Regions from separate parts of the Nocardia sp. NPDC051787 genome, predicted to be linked through region 3. Evidence: riboswitches for the same ligand, from Rfam matches in the RefSeq annotation. Region 3 holds a riboswitch; each other region holds the start of a gene.

What was found. A riboswitch is a leader RNA that binds a small molecule or an ion and turns the genes downstream of it on or off. The one in region 3 is predicted to bind S-adenosylmethionine.
Region 1: linked by a shared signal. The riboswitch ahead of AB0M45_RS24780 (aminotransferase class V-fold PLP-dependent enzyme) and the one ahead of AB0M45_RS01175 (rhodanese-like domain-containing protein) in region 3 are both predicted to bind S-adenosylmethionine.
Region 2: linked by a shared signal. The riboswitch ahead of AB0M45_RS09800 (O-acetyl-L-homoserine sulfhydrolase) and the one ahead of AB0M45_RS01175 (rhodanese-like domain-containing protein) in region 3 are both predicted to bind S-adenosylmethionine.

Annotation. Positions count from the first base shown of each region.
Region 1 covers NZ_JBFAYO010000026.1:41,538-44,993, reverse strand. The annotation lists gene AB0M45_RS24785 (Uma2 family endonuclease) at 118-717, opposite strand; gene AB0M45_RS24780 (aminotransferase class V-fold PLP-dependent enzyme) at 786-2,105, opposite strand; SAM riboswitch class IV at 2,153-2,266, opposite strand; gene AB0M45_RS24775 (Pls/PosA family non-ribosomal peptide synthetase) at 2,949-3,456, shown strand, end outside.
Region 2 covers NZ_JBFAYO010000007.1:85,474-88,929, reverse strand. The annotation lists gene AB0M45_RS09810 (MFS transporter) at 1-711, opposite strand, end outside; gene AB0M45_RS09805 (TetR family transcriptional regulator) at 838-1,542, shown strand; SAM riboswitch class IV at 1,595-1,705, shown strand; partial or broken gene AB0M45_RS09800 (O-acetyl-L-homoserine sulfhydrolase) at 1,971-2,153, shown strand; gene AB0M45_RS09795 (homoserine O-acetyltransferase) at 2,150-3,307, shown strand; gene AB0M45_RS09790 (DUF3017 domain-containing protein) at 3,354-3,456, opposite strand, start outside.
Region 3 covers NZ_JBFAYO010000001.1:256,929-260,384, forward strand. The annotation lists gene AB0M45_RS01170 (O-succinylhomoserine sulfhydrylase) at 1-841, opposite strand, end outside; gene AB0M45_RS01175 (rhodanese-like domain-containing protein) at 939-1,355, opposite strand; SAM riboswitch class IV at 1,370-1,486, opposite strand; gene AB0M45_RS01180 (hypothetical protein) at 1,550-1,999, opposite strand; gene AB0M45_RS01185 (FAD-dependent oxidoreductase) at 2,382-3,456, shown strand, end outside.

The DNA.
Region 1 (3,456 bases), on a different contig from region 3:
CTCGTTCATCCGGCGATTTTTGATCTCCGCCCAGTCGCCACGCTCAGCTAGTGGTCTCATCCTCCTCGGCGGTGCGCCGCTCCGCGATGCGGCGTTACTGGACCTCGGCGCGACAGCTCAGGCGCCGTCCAGGTCGGCGAAGTCGACGTCGACCGGGAAAGGGTCGGTCAGCCGAAGTACATCCTGGTGCGTCTCCGCCAGCCGGTAGCTGCGGCTCGCCCAGTCGAGGCGGTACTCCTGGATGATCTTCACCGTGCGATCGGCGGCCAAGTGCACGATCAGATAGATCGGGATCCCCTCGTTCGCATACTCCGCACACTTGTCGACGGTGTCGGTGTACTCCGATCCCGGCGAGACGACCTCCACTACCAGAAGTACGTCCGCGGTCGTCAGCTTCCGATCGCCATCGATGCACCGGTACAGCGCGACATCCGGGCGGCGAAACGAGAAACCAGGGCTCGCTGGACGGCTCCGGACGTAGTGCATCTCGAAATCGGTCACCACGCCGGTGCACGGCTCGTCGGGGCTCGCCTGCTCCAAAGCGTTCGCGAGCCGCCGGGCCACGTTGTTGTGCTGGAAAGTTCCGCTGCGGCATACGATCACGTGGCCGTCAACCACCTCGATCTGCCGCTGAATATCTTCCGGAAGCGCGTCGTAGCCCTCCTCCGTGATGAGGAGAGCGCCCGGGTCGGTGGCCCAGACTGGCAGCGTGCTCATAGGTCCACCTCGGGGTCGGATTGCCGGATACGCCGATAGTATCCGGCAACGCCGCTAGGTCGGCGTCTTCAGCCGACCAGGCAGGGGGCCGCGCCGGTGGGGGCCGTGGAGGTGAAGGGGCGGGTTTCGGGGGTGGGGTTCCACAGGCCATTCGTGGCGGCGTAATCCCACGTGGGGCCGGTGGTCACGAGGGTGGACACCGCATCGATCAGGCGGTCCACGTCGGTGGAGGTGGTACCGAGGCCGATGCTGGCGCGCAGGGCCCCGTCCACGCCGAGGCGGGCGAGCAGCGGGTGGGCGCAGAAACGTCCGTCGCGCACGCCGATGCCGTGTTCGGCGGAGAGGTAGGCGGCGACATGACCGGGAGCGAATCCGTCGAGCGCGAAGGCGACGATACCGACCGAGTCGGGGCTATCGGACCAGATGCGCAGCAGTCGCACACCCGGAATCGCGGCGAGGCCGTCGCGGAGCCGGTCGGCGAGCCGCTTTTCATGGGCGGCAAGGGTTTCGGCATCGATGGCACAGAGCGCGTCACAAGCGGCGGCCAGCGCGGCGGCGCCGAGCACGTTCGGCGACCCGGCCTCGTGCCGCTGCGGAGCGGGCGCCCACTCGGCGTCGGTGGTGCTCACCTCACGAACCGCCCCGCCGCCGGCCAGATAGGGCTGCGCCGCGTCGAGCCAATCGCGCTTGCCCACCAGCACACCCGAACCGAAGGGCGCGTACAGCTTGTGGCCGGAGAAGGCCAGGTAATCGATTCCGATGTCGCGCAGGCTGATCCGGCGGTGCGGCGCCAGCTGGGCGGCGTCGACCAGGATCCGGGCGCCGCACTGGTGCGCGATGGTGGCCAGCCGCTCCAGCGGAAGCACCTCGCCGGTGACGTTCGACGCGCCGGTCACCGCGAGCAACGCGGCTGGCTTGCTGCACAACTCGGCGACCAGCCTGCCGACAGTCTCCTCGACGGTGTCGGCCGCCTGCACGACGCGGCGGCCGTGCCTCGTCCACGGCAGGAAGTTGGCATGGTGCTCGATATCGAGCACCACCGTGTCGCCGGGCACGCAGGACGCGAGCAGGTTCAGCGAGTCGGTGGTATTGCGGGTGAACACCACCACCTGATCGTCGGGGGCGTCCAGGAACTCGGCCACCGATCCGCGGGCGGCCTCGTAGCACTCGGTGGAGATCCGCGAGGCGTACCCAGCGCCGCGGTGCACGCTGGCGTAGAACGGCAACAGCCGCTGCACGCGGTCGGTGACCTCCACCAACGCCGGCGCGCTCGCCGCGTAGTCGAAGTTGGCGTAGGTCGCCGTTCCGCCCTGCACGAGCGGCACCAGCAGTTCGTCGCCGGAGACCCGGGCGAGTGCGGCACAGGTGCTGTCGACAGCAGTAGTCATCACGTGCATCCCGTCGGCTAAGGGACCCGCGATCGAACGATCCGCCGAGTCCGCGCTTGCCGCGCCCGGTTGGGCGTCGGCCGGGTCGTCACCCGGAGCACCCCACCGCGGAGGAGGGTTGCCGGCCAGCAAGCCGGGGCTTAGCGCTGGCACTCGTGACCTGACCCGAGATTGGCAGAAGCGGCCCGGCACTGTCAACCGCATGCCAATCCGAGCCGACACATCCCGATCGGGACATGACCACAGACGCGAGTCATCGCAAGCACACTCGCGAGTCCTACGAACACCCCGACCAAGTGCTGCGCGCGCCGTTCGTCATCGAACTCACATCCACCGAATCGCAGTTGCCCCGAATACATCACGCCTCCCGCTTCCGATTCGGAGCAGGCACCGCACCTCATCCACGACAAAGCCACAACTGAACAAATGCAGCAAACACGCAGCAGCATCCCGGAACCCGGACAATCGGCGCTCGCCTCTCAGATAACCACAGCGGACCGAACTTTTTCCGGCAGCAAAACCAAGCGTTATCTGTTCGCAGCCAGTCGCCCCCCGATTCGCGATCTCTCAGCGAGAGAGTTGGCTCCGACACCAACTCCTTCTCCAGCTACCAACAAGCAGCCGAACCTGAGCGCGGTTACCGCCGGCACGGCCACACCGGCCGCCGTGGTTCTCGAGCGAAGCGAGACGGGCATTCCCCGTTCGAGCAGCGCGGCAGGCGCCGAGGAAACAAACCCAGTACCGTGGACAGCTGGCCAATCGTGGCATTTGCCCTTTGGTAACCCAGCTATGGCGCGACAACGGAAAGTATGAGGCAGGTCGATGGGAGGTTCGCTGAGCACCATGCTCCGAACGGAGGTCGACGCGCCGGTGCGCCCGTTGTCGCGGGGCGACCATGCGCCACAGGCCAGGACGCTGGTCGACATCCTGACCGCTACGGCACTCACACATCCCGACGCGCCGGCCATCGATGACGGCCAGGTGGTGCTGTCCTATCTCGAACTGGTCGTCGAGGTCGAGAAGACTATGGCGCGCCTCGCCACGGCGGGCGTGCGTCCCGGTGACCGGGTCGGCGTGCGCATGCCCTCCGGCACGCGCGGGCTCTACGTCACCATCCTCGCGGTCCTCTACAGTGGCGCCGCCTACGTGCCGGTCGATGCCGACGACCCGGACGATCGCGCCCAGCTCGTCTTCGGCGAAGCCCAGGTCACCGCGATCGTCACCGCTGACGGCATCGAGACGACGGCCGCCGGTATCCGGGCCGCGGAGCAGCACGAGGGCGCGCGCACCTGGTCGGCGCTTCCCAGCCCCGACGACGACGCCTGGATCATCTTCACCTCCGGGTCGACCG
Region 2 (3,456 bases), on a different contig from region 3:
GCCGTCGTCGGCGGCGCGGCTGAATCCGTACACGATGGCGATCAGGCCCAGCGTCACCGTGACGGCACCGGGCACGTCATAACCTCCAGCCCGCGGCACCGGCACGTCCTTCACCACCCAGGCCAGTGCGCCGACCAGCGCGAGCACCGCGATAGGCGTGTTGACCAGCAGGCACCAGCGCCACGACGCGTACTCGGTGAGTGCGCCGCCCGCGATCAGGCCCAGCGCGGCGCCACCCGCGGAAATGCCCGCGAACACGCCGAAGGCGGTGGCCCGCTCGCCCGGCTCGGTGAACGTCACCGACAGCAGGGAGAGCGCGGCGGGCGCGAGCAGCGCGGCGAACGCGCCCTGCAATGCGCGCCCGGCGAACAGTTCCGCGCCGTTCTGGGCGAGACCGGCCAGGGCCGAAGCTCCCGCGAAGCCGATCAGGCCGATGATGAAGATCCGGCGCCGCCCGAGGTAGTCGGCCAGTCGGCCGCCCAGCAGCAGGAGGCCGCCGAAGATCAGCGTGTAGGCCGTGAGCATCCACTGCCGGTTGCCGTCGCTGATGTCGAGATCGCGCTGCGCGAACGGCAGCGAAATGGTCACGATGGTGGCGTCCAGTACCACCATGAGCTGGGCCAACGCGATTACCGCCAAGGCGAGCCAGCGCGCTGAACCGCCCTTTCTTCCTGGCGCGTCCACCGCCGTCGCAGTTTCCGTCACTGTCATCTCCTCGTCCTCGATGTGCCGGATCATCCTGTCATCGAGCGACATTTGTCGTCAAGAGAAAAATGTCGCATCACGACATTTGACTGTTTCAGACAAGAAAACGGCGGCTTGCGTTAGCATGGGGGAATGCTCGAGTCATCGGCGCCGATGGGCGCGAGCGCAGCGGAGGGCAGCCCACCGGCAACCCCCGGATTGCGCGAACGCAAGAAGCAGCAGACCAGGCTGCGCATCATCGAGGTCGCGCTCGATCTGTGCGACGCGCACGGCTTCGACGCGACCACGGTCGAGCAGATCGCCAACGCCGCGGACGTCTCGCCGCGCACCATCAACCGCTATTTCGACAGCAAAGAGGCCATCATCCTGGGCCCGGTACAGGACTTCGGGAGCGCGGTGGCCGAGACGCTGCGCGAGCTTCCCCGCACCGGCAACGAACTGGCGGCGTTACGTGAAGCGTTCCTGCGCGTGGTCGACCAGGCCGCCGACGCGGGCAGCAGCTCCCCGATCTCGTTCCGGAGATACCAGCAAATGCGGCGAATCCTGCGCAGCAGCCCCTCGGTCAGCGCACGCAGTCTCGAGCACGCCGACGAGAAGAACACCGCGATAGCGGCCGTGCTCGCCGAGCGCCTCGGCACCGAGCCGGACGCGCGCGCCGTGCGGCTCATCCTGGGAGCCTGGCAGCTGATCGGCACCGTCGGCATGGAGTGCAGCGGCGACATGTTCGACCATGAGGACGTGGCGATCGCGTCCCGGGCGGGACGTACCGCGTTCACCGAGACCTTCGACGAGTTCGTGCGCACCTGCTGCGTACCCCCGAACGGTGCCGACCAGTGAGTTCGATGAGGGATTTCGACGGCTGACCGCACGCCGGTTATGATGCCCGGCAGGTCATGAGCACCAGCGCCAAGCCCCGGCTCGCTGGTCGGCAACCCTGCAGCAGCGGTGGGGTGCTCCGGGTGATGACCTGGCTCCCGAGAGCCGGGAGCAAGCGCGCATCAGGAGGTCGCCGGTATGTGTTGTTGGTCACACCGTTAACCCCTGCTGTACCGGCGAACACCCTTTTGGAGCAAACCATGAGTGAATCGACCGCGTCCGTGGCCGAGAACGCACCGGCGCAGCGGTCCCCCGCGGCCGCGCAGGTCCACGGGGGCTTCGAGGGCGGCACCGGCGCACCGATGATCGCGGGCCTGTCCTCCGCGCCCTGGTCCATGGGCGCAGCGCAGCCGGCGAGTAGGCCGTTCACCGCCGGATCGGACCGGTCCGCACGTGTAGCTACCATCGGCGATGTGCGTTCTCTCGTGATTCACTCCGCGTCGATGACGCATCCCGAGCTCATGCCGGAGGAGCCGACCTCCGGAACCATTCCCCGATCGGTCCCCCTCGCGGCGGGCGCCGAGGCCATGCGCGCCGATCTGTGCGCCGGTTTCGCGGCGGCTGCGACGTGACCGTGGATACCGAATCGAGCGTCCGCCCGTCCACTGTCACCCTGCCGTCCCCGGACGGGGAACTGGGCTTCATCCCCATCGGGGACGTGCGGTTGGAGAATGGCGCGGTCATCCCGGACGTGTGCCTCGCCGTGCAGCGCTGGGGTGAACTTTCCCCGGATCTGGACAATGTCGTGCTCGTCGAACACGCGCTCACCGGCGACTCGCACGTCGTCGGCAAGCCGGACGCCATCCATCCGCTGCCCGGCTGGTGGGACGGCATGGTCGGGCCGGGCGCGCCGCTGGACACCGACGAATGGTGCGTGATCGCGACGAACGTGCTCGGCGGCTGTAAGGGCAGCACCGGGCCGTCCAGCTCGGCGCCGGACGGAAAACCTTGGGGCGCACGGTTTCCGGATATTTCTATCCGCGATCAGGTGACCGCGGAAGCGGCGCTGATGGATCTGCTCGGCATCGACCGGCTCGCCGCCGTTGTCGGCGGGTCGATGGGCGGCATGCGCGTGCTGGAATGGATGGTAGGCGCGCCGGAGCGCGTCGCCGCCGCACTGGTGCTCGCCGTGGGCGCCCGCGCCACCGCCGACCAGATCGGCACTCAGATCACGCAGATCGCGGCGATCAAGGCCGATCCCGACTGGCAGGGCGGCGACTACCACGACACCGGCCGCGCCCCGATGACGGGCATGGCCGTCGCCCGGCGCATCGCGCATCTGACCTACCGCACCGAGTTCGAGCTCGACCACCGGTTCGAGAACAAGCCGCAGGGCGACGAGGACCCGTGGAACGGCGGCCGCTACGCGGTGCAGAGCTACCTGGACCATCAAGCCGAGAAGCTGTGCAAACGCTTCGACCCGGCGACCTACGTGCTGCTGACCGAGGCGATGAACCGCCACGACGTCGGCCGCGGCCGCGGCGGCGTGGAGGCGGTGCTCGCGGCGACGCCGGTGCCATGCGTGGTCGGCGGCGTCGACTCCGACCGCCTGTATCCGCTGCGGACCCAACAGGAGCTCGCCGATCTGCTGCCCGGCTGCGACGGCTTGGAGGTCGTGCATTCGCGCGACGGACACGACGGGTTCCTCACCGAGGCGGCGGCGGTGTCGAAGCTGCTGACCGAGACCATGCGGCTCGCCCGGGCCGGTGTGCACCCCGAACGCTGAAAGGCTTCTGCCATAGAGGGTTTCGCGCTGACCGGAGTTGCTACTCCTAGCCGAGATTGATGGTGGCCGCGAGGAATACGATGCTCGAGCCGAGCAGTGTCAGGGCACCCACGTCGAAAGGCTTGCTGCGGACCGCGAGCAGACCGACC
Region 3 (3,456 bases):
TCCGGAGTGCGGACTCGGCCGAATGGCGCACCCGCAGCGGCATCGTCTCCAGCCCCTTGAGCAAGGTCCACGCGTTGAACGGGCTCAGCGCCGGACCGGTGTGGCGCATCAGCGTTTTCACCGGGCCGTCGATGTAGTCCTTCGCGCCGAGAATCGCGCCGCCGAGCACCCGGCCCTGCCCGTCGATGTGCTTGGTGCCGGAGTAGACCACCACGTCGGCGCCGAGCTCGAAGCCGCGTTGCAGCAGGGGTGTCGCGAAGACGTTGTCCAGCACCACTTTCGCACCGGCGGCATGGGCCAGCTCGGTCACCCGGCGCACGTCCACCAGCGTCTGCATCGGATTGGCGGGCGTCTCGAAGAACACCGCCGTGGTCGGCACCGACAGCGCCCGTTCCCACTGGTCGAGATCTTCGCCGTCCACGAATACGGTCTCCACGCCCCAGCGCGGCAGGATCTCGTTGCACACCACGAAGCAGGAGCCGAACAGACTGCGCGCGGCGACCAGCCGGTCACCGGCGCCGAGCAGCGCTCCCAGCGCGGTGAACACGGCCGACATTCCGCTCGCGGTGGCGAAGCACGCTTCGGCGCCGTCGATCAGCCGCATCCGCTCCTCGAACATGGCGACCGTCGGGTTGCCGTAGCGGGAGTAGACGAAATGCTCCACCTCGCCGGTGAACGCGGTCTCGGCGGCTTCCGCGCTCTCGTAGACGAAGCCGGAAGTCAGGTACAGCGCCTCGGCGGTTTCCTCGAAACCGGAGCGCCGCAGTCCGCCCCGGACACCGAGCGTCGCGGGGCCGACGCCCTCGGGCAGCGGCTTGTCGAACGCGCCGCCGGTGATCACGGCTGCCGCCTATCGGCAAAGTTCCGAGGGCCCGCCAGACCCCCGCTCAGGACTGCCGCCCATCGGTAGAGCCCCGAGGACACGCCAGACGCCCTGGTCATGACTGTCGCCAGGGCAGCCCGAGGGCACGCCAGCCGGAGCCGCCGCGGTGCCTGAACTCATCGAGCGGACCTTCGAAGCCTTCGAGCACGTTGTAGGAGGTGCGGTAACCCGCCGATGTGGCGGCGATCGCAGCGCCGACCGAACGCTGGCCGGAGCGACACAAGAACACCACCGGTGCTTCGGGGTCGTGGTCGGCGAGCGCCTGCCGCAACTGCTCGACGAACATCTCGTTGCGCGCGCCGGTGGAGTCGACCCACTCGATCAGCGCGGTCGGCCGATCGATCGAGCTCGTGTCGGGTACGCCGACGAACTTCCATTCGGCTTCCGTCCGCACGTCCACGAGGACTGCTTCGGGGTTGTCGCGCAGCAGTTCCCATGCCTGCTGCGGGGTGATGTCACCGGCGTAACTCATCTACTCCTCCTGCGAATCCGCACTTGCCGCGCCCAGGACCGGAGCGCGGCCAGGTCGTCACCCGGAGCACCCCACCGCGGAGGAGGGTTGCCGACCAGTAATGCCGGGGCTTGACACTGGTTCTCATGACCTTCGACTGAGATTGCACCGACCCGGGTCACCGTGTCAAACGGCCGTTCACACTGCGGGAACGCTCAGGCGCAGACCAGCCACTTGTCGCCGGATCTGCTGAGATTCCACGTCGTGGTCGTCTCCGTGCCGTCCGCCTTCGTGGTCACGGTCGCCTTGCCTTTGTCGCCGTCCACCATCGGGTTGTCGATTTTCCTGAGCTCGACGGACTTTCCGGCGCCGGACTGCCCGGCCAGCGGTGAGCGGGCGGCGTCGAAGCCCGCGCATCCGGTGCCGGGCGCCGGCACGGTGCCGGTGCGGTTGGCGCCCTCGACGAAGTTGCGGATGGCCGCGGAGATGCGGTCGGCATCTGTGACATTTTTCTCAGCGGGCGACAGCACCCCGCCGAGCACGATCGCGATGAGCACGATCACCGCGACCACTGCGGCCGCGATGAACGGCACCATGGAGCGCTTGTCGGTTTGATCGACGCGGATGATGTCGTCCTCGCCTGCGGTCGGCTGCTGCTCGGTCATGGCTCGATGATCCCTGGTCGGGGTGGTTATCCAGCCCCCGGCCCCGGGGCAGGGCGGTGGCGGCGTCCGTCGGCGGGCAGGGGCCGCTTTAGGTCGCGCGGGAGCGGGTACGCGCCGATCGAGATGTTCGATGACATCGACCGACTGCACGCACCGGATCCTGGCGGCATCGATGGTCCCGATAGAATCGCGGGACGGCAGCCTGCTGTCATAGCGAATCGGCAGCTCATCGCCGCGGCGAACGGAGCACCGTGCAGCCACGAGCCGGCAACGCCAACGCCGGCGTCCGCACCGGAAGGGTGCGACCGAGCCGGTGCGTCAACTTAGCCTAAGCTAAGCCAGACGTCATTAATTGTTTCGACCATAAGGGTGCGCGTAAGAGATGACCGAACAGAGTGCAGTATCGGATGGCGGTGTTCGCGAGCCCTCCGTGGTGACGCAGGCTTCCTCCTCCGGGCTTGACGCGCACACCGCGAAGACCCGCCCGCTCCGCATCGCGATCGTGGGCGCCGGACCGGCCGGGATCTACGCCGCCGACGCGTTGATGAAGTCCGATGCCGATGTGAGTATCGACCTGTTCGAGCGCATGCCCGCGCCGTTCGGGCTGATCCGCTACGGCGTCGCGCCCGACCACCCGCGGATCAAGGGCATCATCACCGCCCTGCACAAGGTGCTGGACAAGCCGCAGGTGCGGCTGCTGGGCAATATCGACTACGGCACCGACATCACCCTCGATGACCTGCGTGCCTTCTACGACGCGGTGATCTTCTCCACCGGCGCAAACGCCGACCGTGCCCTGCCCATCCCCGGCATCGACCTCGACGGCTCCTACGGTGCGGCGGACTTCGTGTCCTGGTACGACGGGCACCCGGACGTGCCGCGCAGCTGGCCGCTGGACGCGGAGAAGGTCGCCGTCCTCGGCGTCGGCAACGTCGCCCTGGACGTGGCCCGAGTGCTGGCCAAGACCGGCGACGAACTGCTGCCCACGGAGATCCCGCCGAACGTCTACCAGGGGTTGAAGGCCAACAAGGCCGTCGAGGTGCACGTCTTCGGCCGCCGCGGTCCCGCCCAGGCCAAGTTCACCCCGCTGGAGCTGCGCGAACTCGACCACTCCCCGACCATCGAGGTCATCGTCGACCCCGAGGACATCGACTACGACGAAGGCTCCGAAGCCGCGCGCCGGCATTCCAAGCAGGTCGACATGGTCGCCAACACCCTCGAGCAGTGGGCCATCCGCGATGCCGGCAACCGGCCGCACAAGCTGTTCCTGCACTTCTTCGAGTCCCCCTCCGAGGTGCTCGGCGAGAACGGCAAGGTCGTCGGCCTGCGCACCGAACGCACCCAGCTCGACGGCACCGGCAACGTCAAGGGGACCGGCGTGTTCAAGGACTGGGACGTGCAGGCGGTATACCGTGCCGTGGGCTACCTGTCGCAGAACATCAACAACCTCCCCTTCG